DNA from 2 places in the Micromonospora mangrovicola genome. Region 1 is predicted to be linked to the other one. Evidence: riboswitches for the same ligand, from Rfam matches in the RefSeq annotation. Region 1 holds a riboswitch; the other holds the start of a gene.
The links. A riboswitch is a leader RNA that binds a small molecule or an ion and turns the genes downstream of it on or off. The one in region 1 is predicted to bind ZMP and ZTP.
Positions count from the first base shown of each region.

Region 2: it holds a riboswitch for ZMP and ZTP, as region 1 does, so the genes downstream of both, ACL02O_RS03280 (metallophosphoesterase) here and ACL02O_RS17695 (glycine hydroxymethyltransferase) in region 1, are expected to answer to the same signal.

Region 1 is NZ_JBJZOG010000040.1:6,893-21,869, reverse strand. It holds gene ACL02O_RS17755 (L,D-transpeptidase) at 1-318, opposite strand, end outside; gene ACL02O_RS17750 (right-handed parallel beta-helix repeat-containing protein) at 508-2,187, opposite strand; gene ACL02O_RS17745 (dihydrolipoamide acetyltransferase family protein) at 2,300-3,736, opposite strand; gene ACL02O_RS17740 (alpha-ketoacid dehydrogenase subunit beta) at 3,733-4,737, opposite strand; gene pdhA (pyruvate dehydrogenase (acetyl-transferring) E1 component subunit alpha) at 4,737-5,942, opposite strand; gene ACL02O_RS17730 (Lrp/AsnC family transcriptional regulator) at 6,015-6,521, shown strand; gene ACL02O_RS17725 (DNA polymerase domain-containing protein) at 6,529-7,500, opposite strand; gene ACL02O_RS17720 (hypothetical protein) at 7,560-7,889, opposite strand; gene ACL02O_RS17715 (hypothetical protein) at 8,047-8,277, opposite strand; gene ACL02O_RS17710 (S8 family peptidase) at 8,582-10,045, shown strand; gene ACL02O_RS17705 (hypothetical protein) at 10,514-10,897, shown strand; gene ACL02O_RS17700 (vanadium-dependent haloperoxidase) at 10,936-11,880, shown strand; ZMP/ZTP riboswitch at 12,101-12,190, shown strand; gene ACL02O_RS17695 (glycine hydroxymethyltransferase) at 12,209-13,627, shown strand; gene ACL02O_RS17690 (ribulokinase) at 14,001-14,977, opposite strand, start outside.
Region 2 is NZ_JBJZOG010000005.1:7,366-22,342, forward strand. It holds gene ACL02O_RS03255 (VOC family protein) at 1-143, shown strand, start outside; gene ACL02O_RS03260 (helix-turn-helix transcriptional regulator) at 267-1,211, opposite strand; gene ACL02O_RS03265 (VOC family protein) at 1,300-1,704, shown strand; gene ACL02O_RS03270 (VOC family protein) at 1,802-2,173, opposite strand; gene ACL02O_RS03275 (Rv0361 family membrane protein) at 2,296-2,754, shown strand; ZMP/ZTP riboswitch at 2,795-2,871, shown strand; gene ACL02O_RS03280 (metallophosphoesterase) at 2,895-3,785, shown strand; gene ACL02O_RS03285 (thymidine kinase) at 3,792-4,511, opposite strand; gene ACL02O_RS03290 (MFS transporter) at 4,567-5,958, opposite strand; gene ACL02O_RS03295 (glycerophosphodiester phosphodiesterase family protein) at 5,974-6,741, opposite strand; gene ACL02O_RS03300 (helix-turn-helix domain-containing protein) at 6,841-7,299, shown strand; gene ACL02O_RS03305 (DUF4180 domain-containing protein) at 7,292-7,657, shown strand; gene ACL02O_RS03310 (SDR family NAD(P)-dependent oxidoreductase) at 7,668-8,510, opposite strand; gene ACL02O_RS03315 (lysophospholipid acyltransferase family protein) at 8,576-9,352, opposite strand; gene ACL02O_RS03320 (cytochrome ubiquinol oxidase subunit I) at 9,530-10,942, shown strand; gene cydB (cytochrome d ubiquinol oxidase subunit II) at 10,958-11,956, shown strand; gene ACL02O_RS03330 (GNAT family N-acetyltransferase) at 12,022-12,912, opposite strand; gene ACL02O_RS03335 (hypothetical protein) at 13,101-13,784, opposite strand; gene ACL02O_RS03340 (peroxiredoxin) at 13,852-14,310, opposite strand; gene ACL02O_RS03345 (SDR family oxidoreductase) at 14,439-14,977, shown strand, end outside.

The DNA of each region.
Region 1 (14,977 bases):
CGTCCGCGAGTTCCGCAACGGGCGGTCCGGCACCCAGCTCGACCCGTCCTCGCGCGGCTCCGCCGGCACAGGGCGACCCTTGTCGTCGGTGAGCTTCACCGCGGTGATCTTCCCGCCGCTGACCTTGGCCCCCACCTCGGCGCTGATCGGCACGTTCTTCGTCCGGTCGGCGGGGGTCACGATCACCGACGGCGCGGCGGCCGCCCGGCCGTGGCCGGGCTTCACGGCCTCCCGCTGCCCGGCGGTGCACGCGCCGACCACCAGTGGTGTGGCTGCGATGGTTACCGCAAATAGCGTCAATCGCCGCCTCACGTCCATATTCCGCACCCCATTTCCAACTCCCCTTGGCTCACATTCTGTACGGCCGGCAGGAAGCCGTGGCATATTCGGCGGAATTGCTCGACCAGCGCCGACTTCGATTTCGACGCGGCCGTGCGGAAGTGGGAATCGGCGGGGTGGAAGGGGGCGTGCGTCACGTCCGGCGCCAGACGCGCCGGGACGACCGGTTCAGGCCCAGTCGACGTCGCCGCCGTGGTTGCGTTCCCACCGTCCACCGATGGGTAGGGTGTCCAGTCGGGTCGCATCCTCCGCGTTCCCGGCGAGGTCGTTGTCCTCCACCCGGCAGTCGACGCAACTGCCCTGCCCGGTGATCCAGAGCCCGTGGGTCTGGGCGCGTGTCTGCCGGCCGTCCCAGATCCGGTTGCCCCGGATGCTGACCGAGTCGAGGGCCGCGTTCACCGTGATGCCGGCCCGGGTCGGCGGCGCCGCGGGCAGTTCGTACCCGCTGCCGGGCGTCGGGGTGTCCCCGCTCCACGCGGTGAAGGAGTCCGGGCGGATCGGTGCCAGGGTCAACGACGTGGCGTCGTTCGCCGCGACCACGGCGACCCGGTCACCGACCAGGACGACCTTGCCCCGGTGCTCGTCGTGCTGCCAGTTCGCCCGCCGGTCCACCACCTGCTTCTCGCCGTAGCGCACCGAGTCCCCGCCGCCGCGGACCGCCGGACCGCACTGCCGCCCGTTGCCCCGGATCCGGTTGTTGACGATGATCGCGTCGATGATCGGCCGGTCGATCCGGATCGCGTCGAGGCTGTTGCCGTAGAAGTCGTTGCTCTCCAGGACGATCTCCCGGGCCTGCTGCTGTTCCTGCTCGCCCAGGCTGCTCTGGTGGTACCCGTACCGGCCGTTGCCGCTGATCCGGTTCCCCCGGATGGTGTACGGCCCGGGGGTGTTGCCGATGCTGATCCCGTCGCGCAGGTTGCCGTCGATCACACAGTCGCTCACGATGCCGCCCCGGCCGGCCATGCCGGTGGTGCCCTTGGCCGAGACGTGGAAGCCCGCCTCCAGGTTGCCGGCCATCGTGCAGGCCGAGACGATCAGCCCGTTGCCGCCCCAGTCCGAGATGCCGAACCGGTTGCCCTGGGCGTGGCAGCCGATGATCCGGATGCCACGCGGTCGCAGCTCGCCGACCTCCTGCAACTCGAGGAAGATCCCGTTGGTGGCGTTGGCGACCGCCGTGCAGTTGATGATGTTGAGCCGCTCCATGCTGTCCCACCCGCCGATGCCGACCCCGATGCCGGCCCCGCCCATCTCGGTGCCGTTGTCCAACCGGCCGCAGCCGACGACCAGCACCCCGTCGATCAGGCTGTCCTGGAGGAAGTCGCAGCCCAGGCCGGTCGCCGCCGTGTGGTGGATGTACAGGTTGCGGAACACCCCCCGGACGACGTACTGCAGGCCGAGGCCCTTGGCGAGCGGGTTGTACTCGGCCGACGCCACCCCGGAGCCGTCGATCTCGAAGTCGGCGAAGGTGCAGTACGCCAGGTGGCGCTTCCGGTCCGCGCCGTGCTCGGCGGCGGTGTGGAAGGCCAGCGGGGTGGGATCGGCCCGGTTGCCCGAGTTGCTCAGCACGAACCGGGTCGCCCCGGGGCCGGCGCCCACCAGTGAGACCCCCGTGCGCCACACCGTCCCGGCGTCCCGGATCGAGTAGACCCCGGGCGGGCAGTAGATCACCCGCGCCCGCCCGTCGGCGGCGTACGCGTCGCCCAGCCGGTCCACCAGCGCGGCGAAGGCCGGCTGGTCGTTGGTCGTCCCGTCCCCGGTGAGGCCGTGCTCGCGGGCGTCGCACAGCAGCGGCGCGCCGGCGACCGGGTACGGGCGCACGCCACCGGCGGGCATGTGCGGGTACGCCATCCGTCTCCTCCCCCTCGACGACCGGGGGCGGATTCCCGGTCCGGCGGCGGAGAAACGGGCCGGCCCCGGCCCCGAAGGTGGACGGGGCCGGGGCCGGGGCCGGGTCGGGGCGTCAGACGTTCGCCACCAGCAGCGCGGGCTGCTCGACGCAGTCCGCCACGTGCCGCAGGAACCCGCCGGCCACCCCGCCGTCGCAGACCCGGTGGTCGAAGGTGAGGCTGAGCTGGCTGACCTTGCGGACCGCCAGCTGCCCGTCGACCACCCACGGCTTGTCCACGATGCGACCGACGCCGAGCAGCGCCGCCTCAGGGTGGTTGATGATCGGGGTGGAACCGTCCACGCCGAACACCCCGTAGTTGTTCAGCGTGAAGGTGCCGCCGGTGAGCCGGGCCGGCGGCAGGGTGCCGGCCCGGGCGGCGGCGGTGGTCTCCGCCAGGGCGGCGGCCAGCTCGCGGGTGGTCAGCCGCTGGGCGTCGCGCAGCACCGGGACGACCAGGCCCCGGTCGGTCTGCGCGGCGATGCCCAGGTGCACCCCGGCCGACTGGACGATCCGCTGCCCCTCCGTGTCCACCTGCGCGTTCAGCTGCGGGTACCGCCGCAGGCCGCTGAGGCAGATCCGGGCCAGCAGGGCCAGGATGCTGACCGGCGCGTCCGCGGTGGCGGCGTTGATCGCGGCGCGGGTCTCCAGCAGCCCGGTGGCGTCCACGTCCACCCAGATGGTCACCTCGGGGATCTCCCGCCGGCTGCGGGAGAGCTTGTCGGCGATCGCCTTGCGGATGCCGGTGAGCGGGATGACCACGTCGCCGTCGCCGGTGGGGGCGAGCCCCACGTGCGCCGCCGGGGCGTCCGGCACCGCCGCGAGCCGGGCCGCCGGGGCCGCCAGGGCCGTCTCGACGTCGGCGCGGCGGATCACCCCGCCCGGCCCCGTGCCGTGCAGCGAGGACAGGTCGACGCCGCGCTCCTTGGCCAGCCGCCGGACGATCGGGGAGATGACCAGGGGCGCCGTGCGGGATCCGTCGTCTCCCGCGGTCGGGCCGCCCGCCGCCGGGCCGGTGCGGTCCGCCGAGGTCGCCCGGCCGGCGACCGCTCGGCTCGCTTCGGCCGGGGCACCGCCGTCCGCCGCCGGGGCGTCGGCCGGGGCCGACGGACCGGACTCCGGGGCCACCGCGAGGCGGGGGCGACGCCGGCGGCGGCCGGAGCCGCCGTGGCCGGTGCCGTACCCGATGAGGACGTTGCCGGACCCGGCCCGCTCCTCCTCGCGGTAGGTGGCGTGCGGGTCGTCCCCACCCGCGCCGTCCAGCGGGGCGATGGTGATCAACGGCTGGCCCACCGGGCGGACCTCACCCGGCGCGCCGTGCAGCGCGACGACCCGCCCGGCGTACGGGCAGGGCACGTCGACGACGGCCTTGGCAGTCTCCACCTCGACCACGGTCTGGTCGACGCCGACCACGTCGCCGACGGCGACCCGCCACTCGACGATCTCGGCCTCGCTGAGCCCTTCCCCGAGGTCCGGCAGGAGGAAGTCGCGGGTCCCGGTCGTGGTGGTCATGCCGCCACCCACCGGGTGTCGGGCTGGTCGTCCCACTGGAGCCGGGCGACGGTGTCCAGCACCCGGTCCACCGAGGGCAGGTGGGTGTGCTCCAGCATCGGCGCCGGGTACGGGATGTCCAGCCCGGACACCCGCAGCACCGGGGCGTGCAGGGCGTGGAAGCAGCGCTCCTGCATCCGGGCGGCGATCTCCGCGCCGACCCCGGCGAAGCCCTGCGCCTCCTGGATCACCACGCACCGGCCGGTCCTGCGCACGGACGCGGTGACCGTGGCGTCGTCGAACGGCACGATGCTGCGCACGTCGACGACCTCCAGGTCCCAGCCCTCCTCGCGGGCGGCCTCGGCCGCCTCGAGCGCGACCGGCACGGCCGGGCCGTAGGCGACCAGGGTGGCGTCGGTGCCGGCCCGGCGCACGACAGCCGTCCCGAACGGCGCGGTACGGGCCGGCAGCTCCGCCTCGCCGCTGGAGAAGTAGAGCTTCTTCGGCTCCATGAACACGACCGGGTCCGGGTCGTCGATCGCCTCGCGCAGCAGCGAGTACGCGTCCTCGGCGGTGGCCGGGGTGACCACCTTCAGGCCGGGAGTGTGCGCGAAGTACGCCTCGGAGGAGTCGCAGTGGTGCTCCACGCCGCCGATGCCGCCGGCGTACGGGATGCGGATGACGATCGGCACGCTCAGCGCGCCCCGGGTCCGGTTGCGCAGCTTCGCCACGTGCGAGGTGATCTGCTCGAACGCCGGGTAGGCGAAGGCGTCGAACTGCATCTCCACCACCGGCCGCAGCCCGGACATGGCCAGGCCGACGGCGAAGCCGACGATGCCGGCCTCGGCGAGCGGGGTGTCGAAGCAGCGCTTGTCGCCGAACCGGGCCTGGAGTCCGTCGGTGATCCGGAAGACGCCGCCGAGCTGGCCGACGTCCTCGCCGAAGACGACCACCCGCTCGTCGTCGAGCATCGCGTCGGCGAGCGCGGCGTTGAGCGCCTTCGCCATGGTCATGGTGGCCATCAGGCGTCCCCCTCCTCGTCCCGGGCGGCGGCCAGCTCGGCGCGGACCTGCTCGCGCTGCTCGACCAGCTGCGGGGTCGGCTCCGCGTACACGTGCTCGAAGAGGCTGAGCGGCTCGACCGCCGGCTTGTCGTGCATCCGGTCACGCAGCTCGGCGGCGTACGCCTCGGCCTCGTCGGCGATCGCCGCGACCGCGGCGTCGTCCAGCACGCCCTGGCTGCGCAGGTACGCCTCCAGCCGGGCGATCGGGTCGCGGTCCCGCCACGCCTCGACCTCCTCGGCGTCCCGGTAGCGGGTGGCGTCGTCGGCGTTGGTGTGCGGCTCCATCCGGTAGGTGTGCGCCTCGACCAGGTACGGCCCCTTGCCGGAGCGGGCGTGCTCGACCGCGCGGGTGAGCACCGCGAGGACGGCCACCGGGTCGTTGCCGTCCACCTGCTCGCTGGGCACGCCGTAGCCGACGCCCTTGTAGGCCAGGCTCGGCGCGGCGGTCTGCCGGGAGAGCGGGACGCTGATCGCGTACTTGTTGTTCTGCACGAAGTACACGACCGGGGCCTTGAACACGGCGGCGAAGTTGACCCCCTCGTGGAAGTCGCCCTCGCTGGTGGCGCCGTCGCCGATGAAAGCCAGCGCGACGGTGTCCCGCCCCTGGTACGACTCGCCGTAGGCCAGGCCGGCGGCGTGCACGCACTGGGTGGCCAGCGGGGTGCACTGCGGTGCGGTGTGCCGCGCGGCGGCGTCGTAGCCGCAGTGCCAGTCGCCGCGCAGCAGGGTGAGCACCTCGACCGGGTCGATGCCGCGGGCGGTCAGCGCCATCGACTCGCGGTAGGTGGGGAAGACCCAGTCGCTGTCCCGCAGGGCGAGGACCGCGCCGACCTGGCACGCCTCCTGGCCGCGTGAGGACGGGTAGACGGCGAGCCGGCCCTGCTTGGTCAGCGCGGTGGCCTGCACGTCGAAGCGGCGGCCGACGACCATCCGGCGGTACATCTCCCGCAGCGCCTCGTCCGACGGCTGCGGGTAGTCGTCCCGGGCCGGCAGCGTGGTGCCGTCCGGGTTCAGCAGCCGGACCGGCTCGGTGGCCGGCAGCAGACCGGCCGAGGGATCGGGAGCGGCCGGGGTGGCCGGCCGGCGGGTGCGGGGGGATGCCCTGCGGACCGCCTGGGGTGTGGTCGTCACGGCGGGGACCTCCTGGACGTGTGGTGGCCCTATGCTCCTGCTGTTGGATGATTGACTCAACATCGCGGATGAACGCGGGACGAACGGCATCGGAATGAGGACTTCATGAGCCAGGAGACCGGCACCGCACCGGGCACGGGGGGCGGAACGGGACGTTCGGTCGGGCTGCTCGACGAGGTGGACCGGCGGATCCTGGAAGAACTGGTCCGCGACGGCCGGTTGTCGATGCGCACGCTGGCCGAACGCGTGCACGTCTCGCGCACCAACGCCTACGCCCGGGTGGAGCGGCTGGTCCGCGACGGGGTGGTCACCGGGTTCACCGCCCGGGTCGCCCCGGAGCCCGCCGGGCTGGGCACCTCGGCGTACATCGCGCTGACCATCGAGCAGAACACCTGGCGGGAGGTGTCGGACGAGCTGGCCCAGGTCCGCTACGTCGAGCACGCGGCGCTGCTCAGCGGCGAGCACGACGTACTGGCCCTGGTCCGCGCGCCGGACAACGCCACCCTGCGCAACGTGGTGCTCGAACGGGTGCAGAGCATCGCTGGGGTGCTGTCGACCCGGACCTGGCTGGTCTTCGAGGAGTTCGACGGGACGCAGAGCCCGTGGCAGTAACCAGGGCCTAACGCTCCGGCGGGGACTCCAGACCCTCCCGGTCGGCCAGCTCCAGCAGCGGTTCGAGCGAGAAGACCCGCCCGTCCAGGCCGGCGTGCGGGTCACCCCGCTCGGCGAACCGGGCCGGCATGCTCACCACGTCGAAGTCCTCGGGCCGCGCGTCATCCAACTCCGCCCAGTCCAGCGGCGCGGAGACCAGGGCACGTGGCGTGGGCCGGATCGAGTACGCCGAGGTCATGGTGTGGTCCCGGGCCATCTGGTTGTAGTCGACGAAGACCGGCCGGTCCCGCTGCTCCCGCCACCAGGTGGTGGTGACCACGTCGGGCAACCGGCGCTGCATCTCCCGGCCCAGCGCCAGCACCGCCCGCCGGCAGTCGCCGAAGCTCCACCGGGGCTCGATGGACAGATAGACGTGGATACCCCGGCCGCCGGTGGTCTTCGGGTACCCGACCAGGCCCAGCTCGTCGAGGAACGCCCGCACCTCGTGGGCGACCGGCACCACCTGGGCGAAGTCCACCCCGGGCATCGGGTCGAGGTCGATCCGGAGCTGGTCGGGGTGCTCCACGTCGCCGGCCGAGACCGGCCACGGGTGGAACCGCAGGGTGCCCAGGTTGGCCGCCCACGCCACCACCGCCAGCTCGGTCGGGGCCACCTCGTCGGCGGTCCGGCCGCTGGGAAAGGTGATGTGCGCGGTGCGCACCCAGTCGGGCGCGCCGGCCGGCAGCCGCTTCTGGTAGAAGGCGTCACCCTTGTTGCTCTGCCGGGTGGCGACCTTCGCACCCTCGAACACGCCGCGCGGCCAGCGCTCCAGCATGGTCGGACGGTCACGCAGCGCGCGCAGGATGCCGTCCCCGACGGCGAGGAAGTAGCGGACCACGTCCAGCTTGGTCAGTCCGCGCTCCGGAAAGTACGGCTTGTCGGGGCTGGAGACGCGGACCAGCCGCTCCCCCACCCGGATCTCCTCCGCCGCCGTCACCACGCCACACACCGTAGCCGCCGGAAGCGGCCGCCGGGCCAGCCGCAGCATCTCCATGGAGATCAGGTGATGAGCAGAAACCCGACGACGATCAGCGGTACGGAGACGAAGAGGAAGATGCCGATGCCGGTGAGCACCCGCCCGCCGCCCGCGTCCTCCCGCTCCGGGGCGAGGCCGAAGGTGGACCGCGCACCGAGCATGCCGATCCGGCTCAAGGTCAGGTCACCGGTCATCCCGAGCAGCGCGCCGACCAGCATGAACGCCACGCCGAGCCGGTGGGTGAACTCGCCGCCGCTGACCGCGACCCAGACGCCGACGGCGACGCCGACCGCCACCACCGCGATCGCGAAGAGCACCAGCGCTTCCCGTAGCCCCTTGATGACCGTCGACATCGTCGCCCTCCCCGCGGACCGGGCCCACCCCGGCACTCCGGACGACATTCTGCCCGGTCGATGCAAGATGCGGGGTCCCGGACCGGGCGGGTGCGCCGCCGGCGGACGCGCGACGGCCGGACGGGCGCGTACCGCCCGTCCGGCCGCCGCGCACGGCTCAGCCGTTTTCCTTCTGGAGCCGGTCCATGAGCATCTTCTTGCCCTGATCACCGGCCTTGCGGTTGTTCTCCTGGATCTTGCGGAACCAGGTCGCCAGCTCGGTGTCGCCCCGGTCCTCCGCGTCCGCGATGTACGTCTCCAGTTGCCAGATGTGCTGGAGTGACATCTGCACCGCGTGGATGAGGTCGTAGTTCTTGTCCTTCACCGGGCTCATCGGCTCTCGAACCATGGTCGCCACGGCACACCTCCCCCTGTGTCGACTTTCGGAGCCCGCGCTTACCCGCCGAGGCCCGGTTCACGCACCCCCCGGGCCGGCGGCCGGAGCTGGCCCGGCTCCGTCGGGTGAGCGGCCGCTGCACCCGGCCCCTCCGTTGGCCACCGTCTGACGGTTGCTGTTCGTCCGTTCGGGTGTGTGTAACACCACACTCGGCCCCTACGCTGGTCCCTCGAAGGCGAGCAACCTGCTCGTCTTCCGCCGGCCCGCTTCCCACCAGGGAGTGGGGCTCGGCTGGATCGGCCCCCTGGGAGTCTGTGTGAAGAACCTTCGTCGCAAGACACTGGCCGCCGCGTCCGCAGTGACGCTCGGCGTCGGTCTCGCCCTCACCGGCGGGCTGGCTCCGGCGGCGGCCACCGGACCGGACACCACGTTCCTGGTCCTCGCCCCGCAGGGCGCCAACACCACCAAGGCCGCCGCCCGGGTGGCGGCCGCCAACGGCACCGTCGTGGCCACCTACGACCAGATCGGCGTGCTCGTCGTCCGCTCGACCAACCCGAACTTCGCCACGCAGGTGGCGGGCGCGGGCGTCGAGTCGGTCGCCGCCACCACCGGTCTGGGCACGGCCCTCGACGAGGGCGAGACCGTGGAGGCCACCGCGGCCGACGTCGCCAGCGTCACCGGCGACCCGACTGGGGAGCCCCGCTACGGCGAGCAGTGGGACATGGACATGATCCACATCCCGCAGGCCCACGCGGTGACCATCGGCAGCCCGAACGTCGTCGTCGGCGTGCTGGACAGCGGTATCTCCAGCACGCACCCGGACCTGGCGACCCAGATCGCCAAGGACAAGAGCACGTCCTGCCTGGGCGGTGTCGTCGACACCAACGAGGCGGCCTGGAACCCGACCACCAGCGACCACGGCACCCACGTGGCCGGCACCATCGCCGCAGCCATCAACGGCGTCGGGGTGACCGGCATCGCACCGGGCGTCAAGGTCGCCGCCGTCAAGGTGGTCAACGACGGCGGCTACATCTACCCGGAGGCCGCGGTCTGCGGGTTCATGTGGGCAGCCGACCACGGGATGCAGCTGACCAACAACAGCTACTACATCGACCCGTGGGAGCTGAACTGCCGCAACGACGCACGCCAGCGTCCGGTGTGGCAGGCCGTGCAGCGGGCGATCCGCTACTCGCAGTCCAAGGGCGTGCTCAACGTGGCGTCCGCGGGCAACTCCAACTACGACCTGGCCCACAAGCTCTCCGACTACGGCAGCCCGGATGACGGGACTCCGGAGGAGCGGGAGAACCTGACCAACGCCTGCATGGACCTCCCCGCGGAGGCTCCGGGCGTGGTGACCGTCTCGGCGGTCGGCCCGACGGCGAAGAAGAGCTACTACTCGTCCTACGGCCTCGGTGTGGTGGACGTCACCGCTCCTGGTGGCGACAGCCGCTTCCGCACCGGCGGGGCGAGCCCGACCATCCCCGACATGATCCTCTCGACCACCTTCGACACGGCGACGAGGACCAACGGTTGGGGTTGGAAGCAGGGCACGTCGATGTCCGGCCCGCACGCCACCGGCGTCGCGGCGCTGGCGCTGTCGGCCCACCCCAGCATGACGGCGGGTCAGCTGGCGGCGTTCCTCGAGCGGACGGCCGTGGCGCTGCCGTGCGAGGAGGGCGTCTACGAGCCGCGGCCGGGCTACCCGGCCACCTGCACCGGGGGCGAGCGTAACTCGTTCTACGGTGCCGGCATGGTCGACGCGTACAACGCCGTCAAGTAGCACCTGCACCACCAGCGACGGGGTCCGGCGTTCCCACGCCGGGCCCCGTCGTGCTGTTTGCGTTGATCGCTCTGCGGCCAGCAGACGCGAGGTGCAGGCTGGTCACCGGACCGGAGTTCGCGGCCGGCCCGGGCGGTCGCTGCAGGCGGCTGGCATGCCCGGAGCGAACACGCCGCTGAAAGTCGGCGAGCCTCTCCGCGTCAGCTGCCGCCGACCGGATGCCACTCCGCGCCGCTACGGAGGCTCAACTACCCTTAAGTGTCTTCAAAGCAGCGAAATTCCACAAGCCTCTCGAATTGCTATCTTCCGCCAATTCCTGGGCGGCCAAAGCATCTGCGATCTTCACTGTTGTTTACGCCAGGACAACCTGGTCTAATAGGAATCACGTTCGCGCGAACGAAACGCTTGTCGATGACCTCCACGAGCCGATCGGATCGGCGCGTCCACGTACGGGGGAAGTATCCAAGAATGGGAAAAATCCGGTCCTTAACCAAAAAATTGACGCCCCTCAGCCTCGCGATAGCAACTGGCCTCACCCTCGCTGCCACCACCGCTTCACCCGCGCGCGCCGGCATCGATCCGCCGTACGACCCGGACATGGAAATCCAGGAAAGTGCGACGTACTGGAACGGCGTGCTGGTGGAGACGTTCCGCCGTATGGGCGGTGGGCCAGGACCGATGGCACGGGTCGCCGCGATCGTACACGCCAGCATTTTTGACACAGCCAACTCGGCCTACGCCAGCAAGTACCGGAATGGTCTGCCGGAATACGACCCGTACCTCACCTTCAAACGCGCCGATGCGTCCGTCAACACGGACCTCGCCATGGGTTACACGCGCGCGATCTGCTGATCTGGGCGGTACCGAACCAACGCACCTACTTCGAGCAGATGTTCAGCCAGCGGTACGGCACCGCTACCGACACACCGGCACGGCAACTCGCGGATGCGGTGATCAGCAACATTAAGGCGGCGCGAACCAACGACGGCTCCAGCGACACCGCCGGGTACACGCCGGACGGGGTGGCTGGCGCCTGGCACCCCACCGACGGCTGCACGGCCGTGACGCCCAACTGGGGCAAGGTGAGGCCCTTTGCGATGACCTCGTCAAGCCAGTTCCGCCAGCCACCACCGGCCACCGACTACACCAGCATCCTGTCGAGCAGCACCTACGCTGACAACCTGGCCGATGTCCGCAGCCTGGGCCGGTATGACTCGACGACACGTACCGCCGAGCAAACACAGATCGCCTGGTTCTGGGCCAATGACGTGGACGGCACGTACAAGCCGCCGGGTCAACTTCTCACCGCCACCGAATTCAGTGCCCAACTTAACACCGTTGGAGTGGCGACGCCGCGCCTCTACGCCCTGGCCTCCCTGGCAATGGCCGATGCCGGCATCGCAGCTTGGGACATGAAATTCCAGACCTCGGTCGACCTCTGGCGGCCGGAGACCGCGATTCAGGAGGGGTCGATCAACCCGGACCCGGCCTGGGAACCACTCTCGGCCGATCCGGCCAACAACAATTCCTTCAGCCCGTGCTTCCCAGCGTACGTATCCGGGCACGCGACATTCGCTGCGGCCTGGGCCGGCGTGATGCGGAATCTATTCGGCGACAGCACCTACCTTGTGCTCGGGACAGATGATCCGCACGCCGTCGGGGTGACCCGTACGTACATGTCGTACACTGCGGCGGCCACCGAGAATGCGCGAAGCCGGGTCTATCTCGGCGTGCATTACCAGTTCGACGGTGACGAGGGCGGAAAAGCTGGATACGGCATCGCCGACTACGTCGTCAACAACTACCTTTCGCCGAACAGCGGAGCCGCAGGCTGACAGGTGACGTGGGTGGTGGTTGATTGCGACCACCACCCACACCCGGTTCGGTGATGGAGCGCTGGACGACGCAGAGGAGGAAGAACGCGAGGGCTCCGTGGGGCGGGAACCGGTTCTCGCCGGTCCCCGCCCCACGCGACGGCTCCCAACCATGCAGTGACGACCGGCCCGGGTTGGCGGAGGTGGACCCGGCTGGCCGAGGGACGGACCCGGTAGGATCAGCGCGGGCCGTGACTGGCGCGTGGGGATGGAGAACCATCGGGAAGCGGTCCCGTCATGAGGACGCACGCCGAGCGCCTGGGCCTTCCGCACGTCACCAGGAGGTCGCATGTCGCTGAACGCCGAATCCACCGCATTCCGCAGCGCGCTCGAGGTGATCCGCGCCGTCGAGCCGCGGGTGGCGGACGCCATCGAGGCTGAGCTGGCCGACCAGCGCGAGTCGCTCAAGCTCATCGCCAGCGAGAACTACGCCTCCCCCGCGACCCTGCTGGCCATGGGCAACTGGTTCAGCGACAAGTACGCCGAGGGCACCGTCGGCCGCCGCTTCTACGCCGGCTGCCAGAACGTCGACACCGTCGAGGCGCTCGCCGCCGAGCACGCCCGGGAGCTGTTCGGCGCCGCCCACGCGTACGTGCAGCCGCACTCCGGCATCGACGCCAACCTGGTCGCCTTCTGGGCGATCCTGGCCGACCGGATCGAGTCCCCGGCCCTGAAGAAGGCCCAGGTACGCCAGGTCAACGACCTCACCGAGGCGGACTGGTTCGCGCTGCGCCGGGAGCTGGGCAACCAGCGGATGCTGGGCATGTCGTTGGACGCCGGCGGTCACCTGACCCACGGCTTCCGGCCGAACATCTCCGGCAAGATGTTCGACCAGCGCAGCTACGGCACCGACCCGGCCACCGGCCTGATCGACTACGACAAGGTCGCCGAGGCGGCCCGCGAGTTCCAGCCGCTGATCCTGGTCGCCGGCTACTCGGCGTACCCCCGGAAGGTCAACTTCCGGATCATGCGAGAGATCGCCGACTCGGTCGGCGCCACCTTCATGGTCGACATGGCGCACTTCGCCGGCCTGGTCGCGGGCAAGGTCTTCACCGGCGACTTCGACCCGGTGCCGCACGCGCACATCGTCACCACCACCACGCACAAGTCGCTGCGCGGCCCGCGCGGCGGCATGGTGCTCTGCGGCCCGGAGCTGGCCGACCAGGTCGACCGGGGCTGCCCGATGGTGCTCGGCGGCCCGCTGCCGCACGTGATGGCCGCCAAGGCCGTCGCCCTGGCCGAGGCCCGCCGCCCCGACTTCCCCGACTACGCGCAGCGCATCGTCGGCAACGCCCAGGCCCTCGCCGAGGGGCTGCTGCGGCGGGGCGCGAAGCTGGTCACCGGTGGCACCGACAACCACCTGGTGCTGATCGACGTCTCCGGGTACGGCCTGACCGGCCGGCAGGCCGAGCAGGCGCTGCTCGACTCGGGCATCGTGACCAACCGCAACGCGGTCCCGCAGGACCCGAACGGCGCCTGGTACACCTCCGGCATCCGGATCGGCACCCCGGCGCTCACCACGCGGGGGCTCGGGACCGCCGAGATGGACGCGACCGCCGAGCTGATCCACACTGTGCTCAGCCAGACCAACCCGGGCGGGTCCAAGGCGAAGTACGTGCTCGACCCCGCCCTGGCCGACAAGGTGAGCAAGCAGGCCAGCGAGCTGCTGACCAAGTTCCCGCTCTACCCCGCCGTCGACCTGGGCTGACCCGTTCCCCCCGACGCCCCACGCCCGGCTCCGGCCCGGCGCGGGGCGTCGCCGTTCCACCATCGCTGTTTGCTGGTCGCGCGGTTCGATGAGCACGACGCGGCCGAGTGGTCGCCCGGGCACCGGCTTGATGTTTTTGCGCCTGCGAACTTGATGACGCAGACGATTCGCGGTGTGGTGGCGCCCCGCCCGCACCGCCGAAGGTGCGGTGGCGCCCCGCCCGCCCCGCCCGGACCGGCTCGGCGGAGAGTTCCCTCCCGCGCTCACCCGGCCCTGAGTCGTTCACGCCATCAAGTTCGTAGCGGGAGTCCGGTGATGCTGTCCCCGCCGTGGACGGTCACGTAATCAGGGTCTCGAAACGGTGGCATGCCCGTCAGGAGGTGAGGTGGGTGCGGCGGCGCAAAGCGCGGAGGCGGTGCAGGACCTCCGTCCCGCCGCGGCCGAAGTGGTCGTGCAGGGCGCGGTACTCGGCGTACAGCTCGTCGTAGGCGGCGGCCCGGGCCGGATCCGGGTACCAGGTCTCGCGGCGCGGCGCGGCCATCGTCGCCGAGGCCGTCTCCAGGTCGGGGTACGCCCCGGCGGCCACCGCCGCGTGGATCGCCGAGCCCAGCGCGGCCGGGTGCGCCGCGTCGACCACGTGCAGCGGGCGGCGCAGCACATCGGCGTAGCTGCGCAGCAGAAGCCGGTTGGCGGTCAGCCCACCGGCGGCGGTCAGCTCGTCGACGCGTACGCCGGCGCCCTCGAACGCCTCGACGACCGTGCGGGCCCCGAACGCGGTCGCCTCGATGAGGGCCCGCCAGATCTCCTCCGGCCGGGTGGCCAGGGTGAGGCCGACCAGCACCCCGCTCAGCTCGTGGTCCATCAGCACCGAGCGGTTGCCGCTGTGCCAGTCGAGCGCGAGCAGCCCGTGCCCGCCCACCGGCTGGTCGGCGGCGAGGGCGTCCAGCAGCTCGGGCACCGGTACGCCACGCTGGCGGGCCTGTTCGGCGTACCCGGCGGGCAGCGCACGGTCCAGGTACCAGGCGAAGATGTCCCCGACGCCGCTCTGCCCGGCCTCGTAGCCCCACCGGCCCGCGGTCACCCCGCCTTCGACGACCCCGCAGACGCCGGGGACCTCCCGGCAGGTGTCCGCGTTCATGATCAGGCAGGTGGAGGTGCCGAGCACGGCGAGCATCCGGCCCGGCGCGACCGAGCCGGCCGCCGCGGCCGTGACGTGGGCGTCGATGCCGCCGACGGCCACCGCGATGCCCTCCGGCAGTCCGGTCCATCCGGCGGCCTGGGGGGTGAGGCCGCCGGCCCGGCCGCCCGGCGGCAGCAGCGGCCCCTCGATCTTCGGCAGCAGCGCGGGCA
Region 2 (14,977 bases), on a different contig from region 1:
GCCGGCTGCGCGACGCCGGGGTGCCGTACGGCAACGAACCCGGGTCGCCCGACAACGGGCGTACCGACCATCCACTGTGCGCCCGAGGGCTGTTCTTCCGGGACGACTCCGGCAACCTCTACGAGGTGATGTCCCCGGCGTGACCGGCGTACCCCGGTCGTGGCTCGTCCGGATGCGACACGGGCTGGAGATCTCCCGCGTCGGCGGTGTCCACCCTCGCCGAGGCGCGGCGACCGCCACGACGATGGCATCCTCCTGAGCCGCGTTCAGCCGGCGTGGCGGGTGACGAGTTCGGCCCCGATGCGGGCCAGCTCGTCCCGCACCGACGGCGGGTCGACGACCTCGACCAGCGCGCCCCAGCCGGCCAGCTGCCGGGCGATGTCCAGCGGGGTCGGGGCGGCGACCCGGACCCGGACCCGGCCGTCGACGGGTTCGCCGTCGAGGTGGCAGTGCCGGCCGAACTGGTCGTGCAGGACCGGCGCGAACCGGGTCGGCAGCAGCACCGTCGCCCAGGTGCCCGAGCGCCGCCGCTCGATCTCGTCGACGACCTTCTGCCACGCGTCGGCCAGGACGAGGTCGTCGGGGCGGTCGGCGGGCCGGTCGGTCGGTTCGGCCCGGGCGATCCGGTCGACCCGGAAGGTGCGCCGCCCCCGGTCGGTGCCCGCCAGCAGGTACCAGACGTCGTCCTTGTCGATCAGGCCCCACGGGTCCACCAGGCGTTCCGTCGGCTTCCCGGCACGCCCGGCGTAGCTGAGGCGGACCTTGCGGCGCCGGACCACGGCGGTCTGCAGAACGTCGACCGTGGAGGGCCGGGTCCGGTCGCGCTCGCCCCACCGGACCGGGTCGACCAGGGTGGCGTCGCCGGCGGCCTCGGCGTCGGCCCGGAAGGTGCGCGGCAGCGCCGTCAACAGCTTGCGCAGCGCCGCCCGGGCCTCGGGCGAGACGGCCGCGGCGGGGCCGACGAGCAGGAACAGCGCCTGCGCCTCGGTCGCCGTCAGGCCACTGAGATCGGTGCGTGCCCCGCCGACCAGGGACCAGCCGCCACCGCGCCCGGCCTGCGGATACACCGGTACGCCCGCCGCCGAGAGCGCCTCCAGGTCGCGCCGCGCGGTGGCGACCGACACCTCCAGTTCGGTGGCGAGTTCGGCCGCGGTCACCCGGCCCCGGGTCTGCATGAGCAGCAGCACGGCCACGAGGCGGTCAGCGCGCATGACCGGGATTCTCCCCCAAAGTGCTCAGAAGGTGAGCACTTTACGACGAAGGATGGGGCGTGTCATCCATCGAGAAGGGAACCAACCGATGCTGCGAGGTCTCACCACCGTCAGCTTCTACGCCGCCGACGTCGCCGCCGCCGCCAGCTGGTACAGCGAACTGCTCGGCACCGAGCCGTACTTCACCCGCCCGGCCGCGGGACCGCCCGCGTACGTCGAGTTCCGCATCGGCGACCACCAGCACGAACTGGGCATCATCGACAGCCGGTTCGCCCCGCGTCCCCGGCCCGCGGAGGCCGGCGGCGCGGTGGTCTACTGGCACGTCGACGACGTGGAGGCCGCCTTCGCACGGCTGCTGGGGCTGGGCGCCACGGCGTACGAGAAGCCGGTCGAGCGCGGGCCGGGCTTCGTCACCGCCTCCGTGGTCGACCCGTTCGGCAACCTCCTCGGCGTCATGTACAACCAGCACTACCTGCGGATGTCGAACCGGTGACGCACTTCGCGGACACCGCCGTCCGGCGGAGGGCCGTCGGGTGACCGCCGGGGTCGGCTCGGCGGGTGGGCCGACCACCCGCCCAGCCGACCCGCCCTCAGTCCTGCGGACGCGGGCAGAGGCAGAACGGCTGCCCCACCGGGTCGAGCAGCACCGTCCACCGCTCGCCGCCCGGCTGGAACTCCGGCCTACGGGCGCCGGCTGCCACGAACTCCTTCTCGGCGACGGTCACGTCGTCGACGTACAGGTCGAGGTGGTAGCGCTTGCCGGCGGTCTCGTCCGGCCAGGCCGGCGGGGTGTACCCGGGCACCAGGCCGAAGCCGATCGAGACCCCGTCCTTGCTGATCATCGCGTACTCGGCCTGGCTGTGGGTGACCTCCCAGCCGAGGACACGGGAGTAGAAGCCGGCATGGGCGACCGGGTCGGAGCTGTCGAGGTTGACCATCGCGAGGTTGGCGTGCACTGTCATGCCGCCCATCCTCGCCACCGAAGCTGACACCTGCTGGCAGGTACCTCCGCCGGATCTCGGCCCGCCGGCAGGGGGCACAACCGCCTGCGCGGGCCGGGCGGTGTCTCTACGGTCGGTAGGTGATGGGCAGGGATCAGGGGTGGACCAGACCGGCCCGGCGCCGCCGGCCGGTCCGCGCGGGCCTGCTGTTCGGCGGCCTCGGGGTCGGCCTGTGCCTGGTCGGGGTCGCCGGCCTCGGCGTGTGGAACGTGCAGGTGGTGCTCCAGGCCAACGGCCCGGTCCGGGAGACCGCCGACACGTTCCTGCGGGAGGTCGCCGCCGGGGACACCGACCCGGCGTACGAGAAGCTGTGCCGGCAGGCGCGCGGCAAGTGGAGCCAGGTCGGGTTCCGCAGCTGGGTGCGCACCCCGCCGCAGGTCACCGGCTACGAGATCGTGGACGTGTCGGTGGCCACCCGGAGCGGTCGCCCGCGCGGCACGGTGAAGGTGCGGCTGACCCGCGAGGGCGGCGGCAGCGAGGAGCGGGACCTGCCGGTGGTGCAGGAGAACGGAGAGTGGCGGGTCTGCGGAGACCCGTTCTGACCGGTCGGGGGCAGCGTCGCCGGCCGGTCCTGTCCTAAGCTGTCGGCCACACGACTGGCGCGGGTGGGCGACCACCGGGGAGTGAAGTCGGGGGCGTCGACCGCCTGGGGGTCCCCTCATCGACACCGATGAGGAGCCAGATGTCCGCCACCTCGATCGCCCGCCACCGGATCCTGCACCTGTCCGACACCCACGTCGGCGCCGACGGCCGCGTCGAGGACGGCGTGGACGCCCGTGCCGCCCTCGACGGGATGCTGCACGACGTGCGGCACGTGCCCGACATCGACCTGGTGGTCGTCAGCGGGGACATCGCCGACGACGGCTCGGTCGAGGGCTGCGTCGCGGTGCGGGAGGCGGTCGGCCGGTTCGCCCGCGAACGCGGCATCCCGCACGTCTACTGCCCGGGCAACCACGACCGCCGGGCGTCCTTCGCGGCCGCGCTGGGCACCGGCCACCTGGCCGCCGACGGAACCGACACGGGTGAGCCGGCCCGCCCCGCGGGCGAGGAGCGGGCGGCGGTCAGCGTGGTCCGCGGGCTGCGCGTGGTGACGCTCGACAGTCTCGTGCCGGGGGCGGTGCACGGCCAGCTCGGTGACCGGCAGCTGCGCTGGCTGCGCAGGGTGCTGGCCCGGCCGGTCGAGGCCGGCACGGTGGTGGTGCTGCACCACCCGCCGATCGCGCTGCCCTCGTCGCCGCTGATGGCCTCGGTCAACCTGCGCGACGTCGACGGATTCGCCGCCGCCCTGGCGGGCAGCGATGTGCGGGCGGTCCTCTGCGGCCACTACCACCTGCAGTTGTCCGGCGCGCTGGGCGGCGTGCCGGTGTCGGTGACGCCCGGTGTGGTGACCCGCATCGACCTGACCGCCCCGCCCCGGCTCGAGCGGGCCGTCACGGGCGCCGGCGCGACCGTGGTCGACCTCGGCGGTCCCGGGTCACCGATGTTCCACACCCTTGCCGCCCGGGATCCGCGGGCGGGTCGACAGGTGTACCTGGTCGACGCCGTGTCGGGCGTCGACGTGCCGGGGGAGTGAGTGGGGTCAGCCGCGCGGGCCGAGGTCGCCGGAGCGGTAGTGCCGGCGGCAGAGCACCTGGTAGCGCACATCGGCGGTGTCGACGGTGTCCCCGATGACGACCTGCTCGCCCTCCCGGACCACCCGCCCGTCGACGACCCGGGCGTTGAGCAGCCCCTCCCGGCCGCACCAGCAGAGCACCTCGACCTGGATGCGGGCCACCTCGTCGGCGAGCTCGAACAGCCGCTGCGCGGCCGGGAACAGGCAGGAGCGGAAGTCGGTGGCCAGGCCGAACGCATACACGTCGACGTCGTAGTTGTCAACCAGCTCGGCCATCTGCTCGACGTGCTCGAGGTTGTAGAAGGACGCCTCGTCGCAGATCAGGTAGTCGACCCGTACCCCCTCGGCCCACGCGTCGCGGACCAGGTCGCGCAGGTCCAGGGCGTCGGTGACCTCGATGGCCGAGTGGGCCAGGCCGATGCGGGTGGTGACCTGCGGGCCGAGGGAGCGGTCGATACGGGTGGTGACCAGGCCGCGGCGACCCTGCCGGGCGTGGTTGTAGTTCATCTGCAGGGCCATCGTGGACTTGCCGCAGTCCATCGGGCCCCAGAAGAACTTCAGCGCGGCGGCGTGCAGCGGTCGCCCGTCGACCCCGCGGGCGGCGGCGCAGCCGCCGGCAGGGCCGTCGCCCGGCCCCGGGAGGGGGCGGGCCAGGCAGGTCGGGGCGGCAGCGGCGTCGTCGGTCACGTCGGGGCAGCCTAGCCCATCGACGCGAGAGGATCTTGCCGGCGCGCGCCTCGACCTACAGCACCCGGGGCGGGGTGTTGCCGGCGGCGACGATGGCCCGCCGCATCGGCACGGCGGCCAGCAGCGCGAAGCCGACCACGAAGAAGATCAGCAGGGAGACCAGACCCACCCGGTACGAGGCGGTGAGCTGGAACACCAGGCCGAAGGCGAGCGGGCCGAGCCAGCTGGTGCCCTTGTCGCTGATCTCGTAGAAGCCGTAGTACTCGCCCTCCTTGCCGGTCGGGATGAGCTGGCTGAACAGCGATCGGCTCAACGCCTGGCTGCCGCCGAGCACCAGGCCGATGCAGCCGCCGAGCAGCATGAACGGCAGCGGCGCCTCGGCGGGCAACCGGAACGCGGCGATGATCACCGCGGTCCAGAGCACCAGGCTGAGCAGCACGGTCTTCCACGCGCCGATGCGCCGGGCGAGGGCGCCGAGGGCGAGCGCGCCGCCGAAGGCGAGGAACTGCACCAGCAGGATGGTGACGATCAGGGTGCTCTGCTTCAGGCGCAGCTCCTCGGTGCCGTACTGGCTGGCCAGGGTGATGACGGTCTGGATGCCGTCGTTGAAGACCAGGAAGGCGAGCAGGAAGAACAGCGTCAGCGGGTACGTCTTGATCTCCCGCAGGGTGCGGCCGAGCTGCCTGAACCCGTCGGTGAGCACATTGCCGCCCCCGTGCAGCGCCTCGGCGGTGGGATGCTCGCGCAGCCAGCGCAGCGGCAGCAGGGTGAACGCCGCCCACCACAGGCCGGCCGAGACGATCGACCAGCGGGCCAGGTCGAGGGTGCGCTGCGGGTTGCCCTCCTCACTGAGCATCGTGACCGCGACCAGGTTCAGCGCGAGCAGCAGCCCGCCGCCGAGGTAGCCGATGGCCCAGCCGCGGCTGGAGATGGCGTCACGGTCGTCGGGGCCGCCGAGCTGCGGCAGGAACGAGTTGTAGACCACGACGGCCGCGCCGAAGGAGATGTTGGCGATCAGGAACAGCGCCCCGCCGAGCAGGTACCGCTCGCCGGTGACGAAGGCGAACGCGATCGTCGCCCCGGCGCCGGTGAACGCGGCGGCGGCCAGTAGCCGCTTCTTGTGCACCGAACGGTCGGCGACCGCCCCGATCACGGGCAGCACGAACACGGTGAGGAACACCGACAGCGAGATCAGGTACGGGTAGTAGGAACCGGCGGCGACCCGGATGCCCAGTGGGTGCACGTACCCGTGGCACTCGTCGGCGCCCAGCTCGCAGCCGGCGGCGAGTTCGGTGACGGTGGTGAGGAACGGCCCGAGGAAGACCGTGATCACCGTGGTCTGGAAGGCGGAGTTCGCCCAGTCGTAGAAGTACCAGCCGGTGCGTTCGCGGCGGGTGCTGCCCGGGTGGCCGGGCTCGACGACGGCTGGGGCGACCGTTTCGGCCAATGGGGGTCCTCTGGCTCAGGCGGCCCAGTGGCCGCGGCTGCGGTAGACGTCGCGCAGCACGCCGACGTGATCGGTCATGATGCCATCCACACCAAGATCAAGTAAGTCGTGCATTTCGGCAGGTTCGTCGATCGTCCAGACGTGCACCTGCAACCCGAGTCGGTGGCAGTACGCGAGGAACCGCCGGTCGACCACCGGGATGCGCCCGTACCGGACCGGGACCTGGGCGGCGACCACGGACGGTGGCAGCCGCAGGGACCGGCCGTGCAGGGAGGCCATCCGCAGCCGGGCCACCCCGCGCATGCCGAGGCTGGTGGCGATCTTCGGCCCGGCGAGGGCGCGCAGCCTCGCCAGCCGGGCGTCGCTGAACGAGGCGAGCAGCACCCGCTCGCCGGCGCCGGCCCGGGTGAGCGTGTCGACGGTCGGCGTGACCGCGCCGTCGGACTTGACGTCGACGTTGAACCGGACCTCGGGCCAGGCGGCGAGGACCTCGTCGAGGCGGGGCACGACGGCGGCGCCGCCGACGCGCACCGAGGCGAGGTCGGCCCAGCGCAGATCCGCGATGCGCCCCGGCTCGCCGGTGACCCGTAGCAGCGTGGCGTCGTGGAAGATCACCGGCACGCCGTCGGTGGTGGCGTGCACGTCGGTCTCCACGTACCGGTAGCCGAGGGCGATGGCCCGGGCGAACGCGGCAGCGGTGTTCTCGTCGCCGTCGGCCGCGCCACCGCGGTGGGCGAAGGCGAGGGGTGCGGGGGCGTCCAGGTAGCCGTGTCGGGGCTGCACGCGGGAAGTATGCCGCGCGCCGGTGGCATCCGGATGACCGGCCGGCGTCGCCACAACGAACTTCCCCATCGCTCCCTATTTCCCGTAGGATAGGGAACGATGGGTAATGACATGTACTCGGTTGAGCAGGTCGCGGATGTGCTGGGGCTGCACGTGCGCACGGTGCGCGGCTACATCCGCGCCGGCCGGCTGCCGGCGGTGCGGATCGGCAAGCAGTACCGGATCGCCCGCGCCGACCTCGACGCGCTGACCGGCCGACCCGCGGCGGCCACGCCCGCCGGTCCGGCGGTGCTGGAGGTGTCGAGCATCGCGCAGGTCGACGGCGTCGACCGGGCCACCACCGACCGGCTCACCACCCTGCTGCTGGCCACCGCGAACACCCACCACGATCCGGCGCGCCCGCTGCGCGTGCAGACCGTCCACGACGAGGAACGCCACCGCATGAAAATCGTGATCCTGGGCGACGCCGCCGCCACCGCCGACCTGCTGCACCTGCTCGACGCCGTCCTGCACGGCGCGGGCGGCCTGCTCGCCCGGGAAGGGCCCACCGATGTCTGACCTGCTTGAGCAGCGGGCCGGGGTGCGGGTGCTGGTGTGCGACCCGACCGGGCCGCCGATCGCCACGGAGCGCGACGCCCTGGACCTGATCGGGGCGGCCTTCCTCGGCGCCGCGGTGGTCGCCGTACCGGCCGAGCGGCTCGACCCGAGCTTCTTCTCCCTGGGCACCCGCTTCGCCGGGGAGATCATGCAGAAGTTCGTCAACTACCGGCTGCGGCTGGTGGTCGTCGGCGACATCTCCCGGCACCTGGCGGCCAGCGCCGCCCTGCGGGCCCTGGTGACCGAGTCCAACCGGCACGACCACGTCTGGTTCGTCCCCGACCTGGACGCCCTCGACGCCCGGCTGGGCCGCGCCTGAACCTGGACCCTCAGCGCAGCCAGCCGGCGGTCAGCGCGGTCACCCCGAGCCCGTCGGTGTCGGTCAGCTTGACGCCGACGAACTGTCGGGCGGCGGGGGAGGTCTGTACCCGGGGCGCCGGCTCCGGGTCGATCAGCGTCGCCACCACCACGGCGGCGGCATCGGCCGCCGACTGCGCGGCCGTGAACGCGCCCGCGCTGCGCGCCAGGTACGCCCGCAGCGCCGGGCCGTACACCCCGGCGGCGGCGATCGCGGCCTCCGGGTCGATGCCGACGTTGGCGACGAACTCGCTGGCCACCGCGCCCGGCTCGATCACGGTGACGCTCACCCCGACGGTGGCGGCGACCGGGGCGAGGGACTCCATGAACCCCTCGACGGCGAACTTCGCGGCACAGTACGCCTCGTTGAACGGCTGCCCGACCACCCCGCCGACGCTGGTGACGGTGAGCAGCCGGCCCTGCGCCGCCCGCAGGTGCGGCAGGGCGGCGCGGGTGACGTGCAGGACGCCGAAGAAGTTCACCTCCATGACCGCCCGGACGTCCGCGACGCTCTCCCGTTCGAGGGTGCCGACGTGGCCGGCCCCGGCGTTGTTGACCACCGCGTCGAGCCGGCCGTGGCTGGCCACCACGTCGGCCACGCAGGCGGCCACCGACGCCTGGTCGACGACGTCGAGCCGGCGCACCTCGACCAGGTCGGCGACCCCGGCGTCGGCGGCGGCGGCGCGCAGCCGGTCGGCGCGGGCGAGGTCGCGCATGGTGGCGACGGCCCGCCACCCGGCACGGGCCGCGCCCAGCGCGATCTCCAGCCCGATGCCGCTGGACGTGCCGGTGATCAGCACGGTGGGTGCGCTCACGGATGCCTCCCTGCGGGGTGTCCCGGCCCGAAGGGTCTCACCGTCGGGGGCGGTGGCGTGCCGATTCAGCCGGACCGGTGCCGCCGGTGGGCGCGGGTGGTCTCCACCGGCCGGCCGGGGTCGACGTGGCGGGGCCGGTCGGGCTCGTCGGGGCGCAGTGGCACCAGGTCCTCGGTGATCGCGTCGATGATCCGGTCGGTGGCCCGCCGGGCCGCGCCGGGCGTGCCGGCGTGCAGGTCGCGCAGCGCCACCGGGGCGCCGAAGTGCACCCGGATAGCCGGCCGGCGCACCAACGCCCGGGCGATCCCGCGCAGCATGCCCTTGGGCGTTCGGTACGGCAGCACCTCGTGGGAGCCCCACTGGGCGACCGGGACCACTGGCGCGCCGCTGGCGAAGGCGAGCCGGGCCGCGCCGGTCTTGCCCCGCTCGGGCCACAACCCGGGGTCCAGGCCGATGCGTCCCTCGGGGTAGACCAGGACGACCGACCCGCCGGCAACGGCCGTGGCGGCGACCTCCAGGGCCCGGTGCACGGAGGTGGTGCCGCGGTCGACGCGGATGTGGCCGGCGCGACGCATCAGCGGGCCAACGACAGGGGCGCGGAACAGTCCGGCGGTGGCCATGATCCGCGGGTGGATCCGGCGGGCCCGGCAGGCGGCGGTGAGCACGACTGGGTCGAAGGGGCTGATGTGGTTGGCGGCCAGGATCAGCGGCCCGTGCCGCAGCCCGGCCGGCACGTCGCCGGTGACCTCGAGGCGGCCGAGCAGGGCGACGACGGCGCGGGCGAGCAGTTGCGCGACGCGCCAGAGCAGCGGCGCCCGCCAAGGGGAGGTCGGGGTGTTCATCAGTGCTGGATGGTCGCACGCCGCCGGGTGAGGCGGGGGTCCGGTCCCGGGTCGAGCGGCAGAGGTGATCAGGGTCATTGGTCCCGGGACTGATCGGGCCCTGCGGCCCTGCCAACTCTTGTACGACGCCAAGTAGTATTTACTACGTCTCGTAGTATGCACAGCTGGGGGTTTCAGGTGGACGCGTTGGACGTCGCCCGCTGGCAGTTCGGTGTCACCACCGTCTACCACTTTCTCTTCGTGCCGTTGACCATCGGGCTGTCCATCCTGGTGGCGATCCTGCAGACCCTGTGGCACCGCACCGGCAACGAGCGGTACCTCAAGCTCACCAAGTTCTACGGCAAGCTCTTCCTGATCAACTTCGCGATGGGTGTGGTCACCGGCATCGTGCAGGAGTTCCAGTTCGGGATGAACTGGTCGGACTACTCGCGCTTCGTGGGGGACATCTTCGGCGCACCCCTGGCGATCGAGGCCCTGGTCGCGTTCTTCCTCGAGTCGACCTTCATCGGGCTGTGGATCTTCGGCTGGGACCGGCTGCCCAAGCGGCTGCACCTGGCCGCCATCTGGGCCGCCGCGATCGGCACCAACCTGTCCGCGTACTTCATCCTCGCCGCGAACTCGTTCATGCAGCACCCGGTCGGCTACCGGATCAACCCCACCACCGGCCGCGCCGAGCTGACCGACTTCTTCGCCGTGCTCACCAACAAGGTCGCCCTGATCACCTTCCCGCACACCCTCGCCGGGGCGTTCCTGGTCGCGGGGTCGCTGATCGTCACCGTCGGCCTGTGGCACGTCATCCGCAACCGGGACAGCGCCGACACCGACGCCTACCGCTTCGCCACCAGGTTCGGCTCGTGGGTGGTGCTGATCGCCTCGGCGCTGGTGCTGTTCACCGGCGACATCCAGGGCAAGATTATGACCGACGTGCAGCCGATGAAGATGGCCGCCGCCGAGGCCCTCTACACCACCGAGAGCCCCGCCTCGTTCTCCGTGTTCACCGTCGGCAGCCTCGACGGCAGCCGCGAGGTCTTCGCCGTCAAGCTCCCGTACCTGCTGTCGTTCCTCGGCACCGGCGACCCCAACGGCACCGTGCAGGGCATCAACGACCTGCAGGCCCAGTACGCCGCCCAGTACGGCGCCGGCAGCTACACCCCGATCATCCCGGTCACCTACTGGAGCTTCCGCTTCATGATCGGCTTCGGGCTGGCCGCCGCAGCGATCGCCCTGATCGTGCTCTGGAGCCAGCGCAAGGGCCGCACCCCCAGCAGCAAGTGGCTGCTGCGCGCCGGCCTGGTCCTGCCGGCGCTGCCGCTGCTGGCCAACTCCTTCGGCTGGATCTTCACCGAGATGGGCCGCCAGCCCTGGATCGTCTTCGGCGAGATGCTCACCCGCAACGGCGTGTCCCGCACCGTCTCGCTGACCGAGGTGCTCACCTCGTTCACCGCGTTCACCCTGATCTACGCCGTCCTCGCCGTCATCGAGTTCAAGCTGCTGCTCCGCTACGCCAAGGCCGGCGTCCCCGACGTCACCCCGGCCCCCGTTGACGACGACACCGACGACGCCGAGCGCCCGCTCGCCTTCGCCTACTGATCCCCGGAGCCCATCGTGGAACTGACGACCGTCTGGTTTCTCCTCGTCGCCGTACTCTTCACCGGCTACTTCATCCTCGAAGGCTTCGACTTCGGCGTCGGCATGCTGCTGCCCGTGCTCGGCCGCGACGACCGGGAACGCCGCGTCCTGATCAACACCATCGGCCCGGTCTGGGACGGCAACGAGGTGTGGCTGATCACCGCCGGCGGCGCCATGTTCGCCGCCTTCCCCGAGTGGTACGCCACCCTCTTCTCCGGCTTCTACCTGCCGCTGCTGCTGATCCTGCTCGCCCTGATCGCCCGGGGTGTGGCCTTCGAGTACCGGCACAAGCGCCCCGAGGCGTCCTGGAAGCGCCGCTGGGACCAGGCCATCTTCTTCGGCTCGCTGGTACCGGCCATCCTGTGGGGCGTCGCCTTCGCCAACATCTTCCGGGGCGTGCCACTGGACGCCGACCACGAGTACGTCGGCGGATTCTTCAACCTGCTCAACCCGTACGCCCTGCTCGGCGGCGCGACCACCCTCGGGCTGTTCCTCACCCACGGCGCGGTGTTCCTCGCCCTCAAGACCAGCGGCGACATCCGCGAGCGCGCCGCCGCACTCGCCGTCAAGGTCGGCGTCGGCACCGCGGTGGTGGCGGTGGCCTTCCTGAGCTGGACGCTGACCATCCGCTCCAGCGCCACCGCCGTCGTGCTCGCCGTCGGCGCCGCACTCGCCCTGGTCGGAGGTATCGCCGCCGCCCGGGCACGCCGGGAGGGCTGGGCGTTCACCGGCACCGCCGTGGCGATCGGCCTGGCCGTGGCGACCATGTTCGCCGCGCTGTTCCCGAACGTGCTCCCGTCCACCCTGGACGCAGCCGGCACGCTGACCGCCAGCAACGCCGCCTCCACCCCGTACACCCTGAAGATCATGACCTGGGTGGCCGTGGTGTTCACCCCGATCGTGCTGGCCTACCAGGGCTGGACCTACTGGGTGTTCCGCAAGCGAATCGGGGTAATGAACATCCCGCAACACTGATCAGCCTGCGGGCGTGGGTGACGCGGGGTCGGTGCGAGGGGGTCGCACCGGCCCCGCGGGGCGCCTCAGACCAGGTCGACGCGTTCCCACTCGACCGGGTGGCCGGCCCGGGCGAAGGTGGCGGCCATCGGCGTGTTGTGCTGGTCGGTGGCCGCCACGATCTGCTCCGCGCCCACCTCGACCAGCCGGTGGGTGGCCTCGACCAGCAGGTCGTAGGCGTATCCGTGGCCGCGCTGCCCGGGCAGCACCCCGACGAACCCGACGATGTGATCGGTCTGGGTGCGGGCCGGCACGATGAGGCCGGCCAGCTCCCCGCCGGGGGTGTACCCGAGCCGCCACCAGTCACGCGGGCTCGGCAGCCACCGCAGCAGGTCCAGGTCCTCCCGCGCCGCGGCCTCCGGGCCGTGCCGCTCGGCCGCGTGCCGGTAATGGGCGTCCAGGCTGCCCTCGCCGATGCGGCGCAGCACGTCCAGGATCACCGCGTCGTCCGGCTCGGGCCGGAACCGCAGCCGGCCCGGCCGCGCCGGCAGGCCGCACTCCGGTGTCCACCGGTACCGGTAGCGTTCGACCAGCACCCGCATGCCGGCGGCCGTCGCCGCGTCGATGCGGGCCTGCCCCTGCGCGCGCAGCACCGGATCGTCCCGCCAGCCGGGCGGCAGCAGGATCGAGTACTCGGCCCGCAGCGGCGCGGTGCGCAGCAACGCCACCGCGGCGTCCGGATCGGTGAAGTCGAACCAGTCCAGCGCCAGCGGCGCCGGGTCGTCCGGCGCGGCCCACCAGGCGGCGCGGGCGACCACCACGCCGTCGCGCAGCGCCACCCAGGTCCACTCCGGGCGGTAGCCGCCGTCGGCGTACGTCCGGCCGAGCACGGCCCGCCCGACCAGCCCCGGGTCGGACAGGGAGTCGAAGAGGTGTTCCTCGCCCGCGACGAGCGGGCGGATGACCAGGTCGGTCATGAAGGTCCTTCCGGGAAGCGGTGCGCTCCCGGTTCAGGAACCCGAGGTCCTCGCGGTCGGGTGGGAGCGCATGACAGTCGTACGTGCCATGGCGCTCACCTCCCTCCGGTCTCGTCGAGGACGTGGCGGAACCGTACCAGACGGCCCGCGCCCCGGCCGAGGCGAATTCCGGCCGGGGCGCGGCGTGCTCAGTGGGCCTCGCGCAGCTCCGCCAACCGCGCCTCGATCTCCGCCAGCTCGGCGCGCAGCTTCTCCGCCTGCTGCTCCGCCTCCGTGCGCTCCGCGGCCAGGATCTGCTCCACCGCCTCCTGCACCCCCGGCACGTCCACCAGGGCCACCATCCGCAGCGCCTCCGCCGGCTTCACCACGTACGGCCGCGCGAGCGCCTTGCTGCCCTGCTGCGCCGCCACCGTCCACTCGCCCTCGGCGTACGCCAGCGTCACGGTCAGCCCGGCCGGGCTCTTCGGCTTCGCCGCCTTCGCCGCCCGCTTCGCCGGCCTCGGCTCCGCCTGCCGCTGCTCCACCTTCGGCTCCTCCCGACGCGGTGCCGGCACCGCCGGCGTGTCCAGCACGAACTCCGGCTCCGCCGGCGCCGGCGGCTCCTCGATCTCCGGCTTCGGCTCTGCCGGCTTCCGCCCGGCCCCCCTCGGCGCGATCGACACATCGACGGGGGAGAAGGGCAGCTCGTCGCGGCCGAACCGGACCACCACGAACTCCTCGGACAGCTCCGGGTCGGTCAACTCCACCACCTGCCCGAGCTGACCGGCCATCTGCCCGGCGGCCGCGGTGAACACCACCTTCGGCTTGCGGCCCGCCGCCAACGCCTCCCGGATCCCCTGCACCTCGTCAGTGGACAAACCCTGACCCGCCATCACGCCCTCTTCCGTACACCCGTCTGATTAGCAGCCTTGATACCAGCCGGCTGCGACAACCGGAAGATCAACCCCCCAGGGCGCGCAACGCCGCGTCGGCGTGCTCGTTCATGCTCAGCTCGCTGTGCACCACCGCGAGGACCCGCCGGTCCGCACCGATCACGAAGGTCATCCGCCGCATGCTCAGCGCACCCAACGGCAGCCGCCGGCGCACCCCGAACGCGTCCGCCACCGTCCCGTCGACGTCCGACAGCAGCGGATAGTCGAAGCCGTGCCGGCGGGCGAACTCCGCCTGCTTCGCCACCGGGTCCCGGCTGATCCCGACCCGCTGCGCCCCGACGGCCGCGAACTCCGCCGCCAGGTCACGGAAGTGGCAGCTCTCCGCCGTGCAGCCCCGGGTCATCGCCGCCGGGTAGAAGAACAGCACCACCGGCCCCGCCGCCAGCAACTCCGACAGCCGCCGCGGCGTACCCGTCTCGTCCGGCAGCTCGAAGTCCTCGACCAGGTCACCAACACCCACCGCCATCGCGTACCTCCACTCGCCGATCCCGACGCGGTGAGCCTAGGCCGTCCCGGTGTGACCGTCCTCTCCACCCTGGCGCCCCGCCGGCCACGGTAACGTCACCGGCACCACCAGGGCAGGGGAGAGGGCCATTGACCTCCGTCACCATCATCACCGGCGGTAGCCGCGGCATCGGCGCCGCCACCGCCCGACGGCTCGCCGCCGCCGGCCACGACGTCGCCATCGCCTACCGCAGCGACCACACCGCCGCCCAGGCCGTCCTCGCCGACATCCGCGCCGCCGGCCGCCGCGGCGTCGCCGTGCCCGCCGACACGACCGACCCCGACCAGGTGCACCGCCTCTTCGACGCCGCCGCCGACCTCGGCCCCCTCACCGGCCTGGTCAACAACGCCGGCATCACCAGCCCGATCGGCCCCTTCACCGACCTGCACGCCGACGACCTGCGCCGCGTCGTCGACGTCAACCTCATCGGGTACGTCCTCTGCGCCCAGCAGGCCGCCCGCCGGATGACCCGCGGCGGCGCCATCGTCAACGTCTCCTCCTCCGCCGCCACCCTCGGCAGCCCCGGCGAGTACATCCACTACGCCGCCGTCAAGGCCGCCACCGACACCCTCACCGTCGGCCTGGCCAAGGAACTCGCCCCCCACGGCGTCCGGGTCAACGCCGTGGC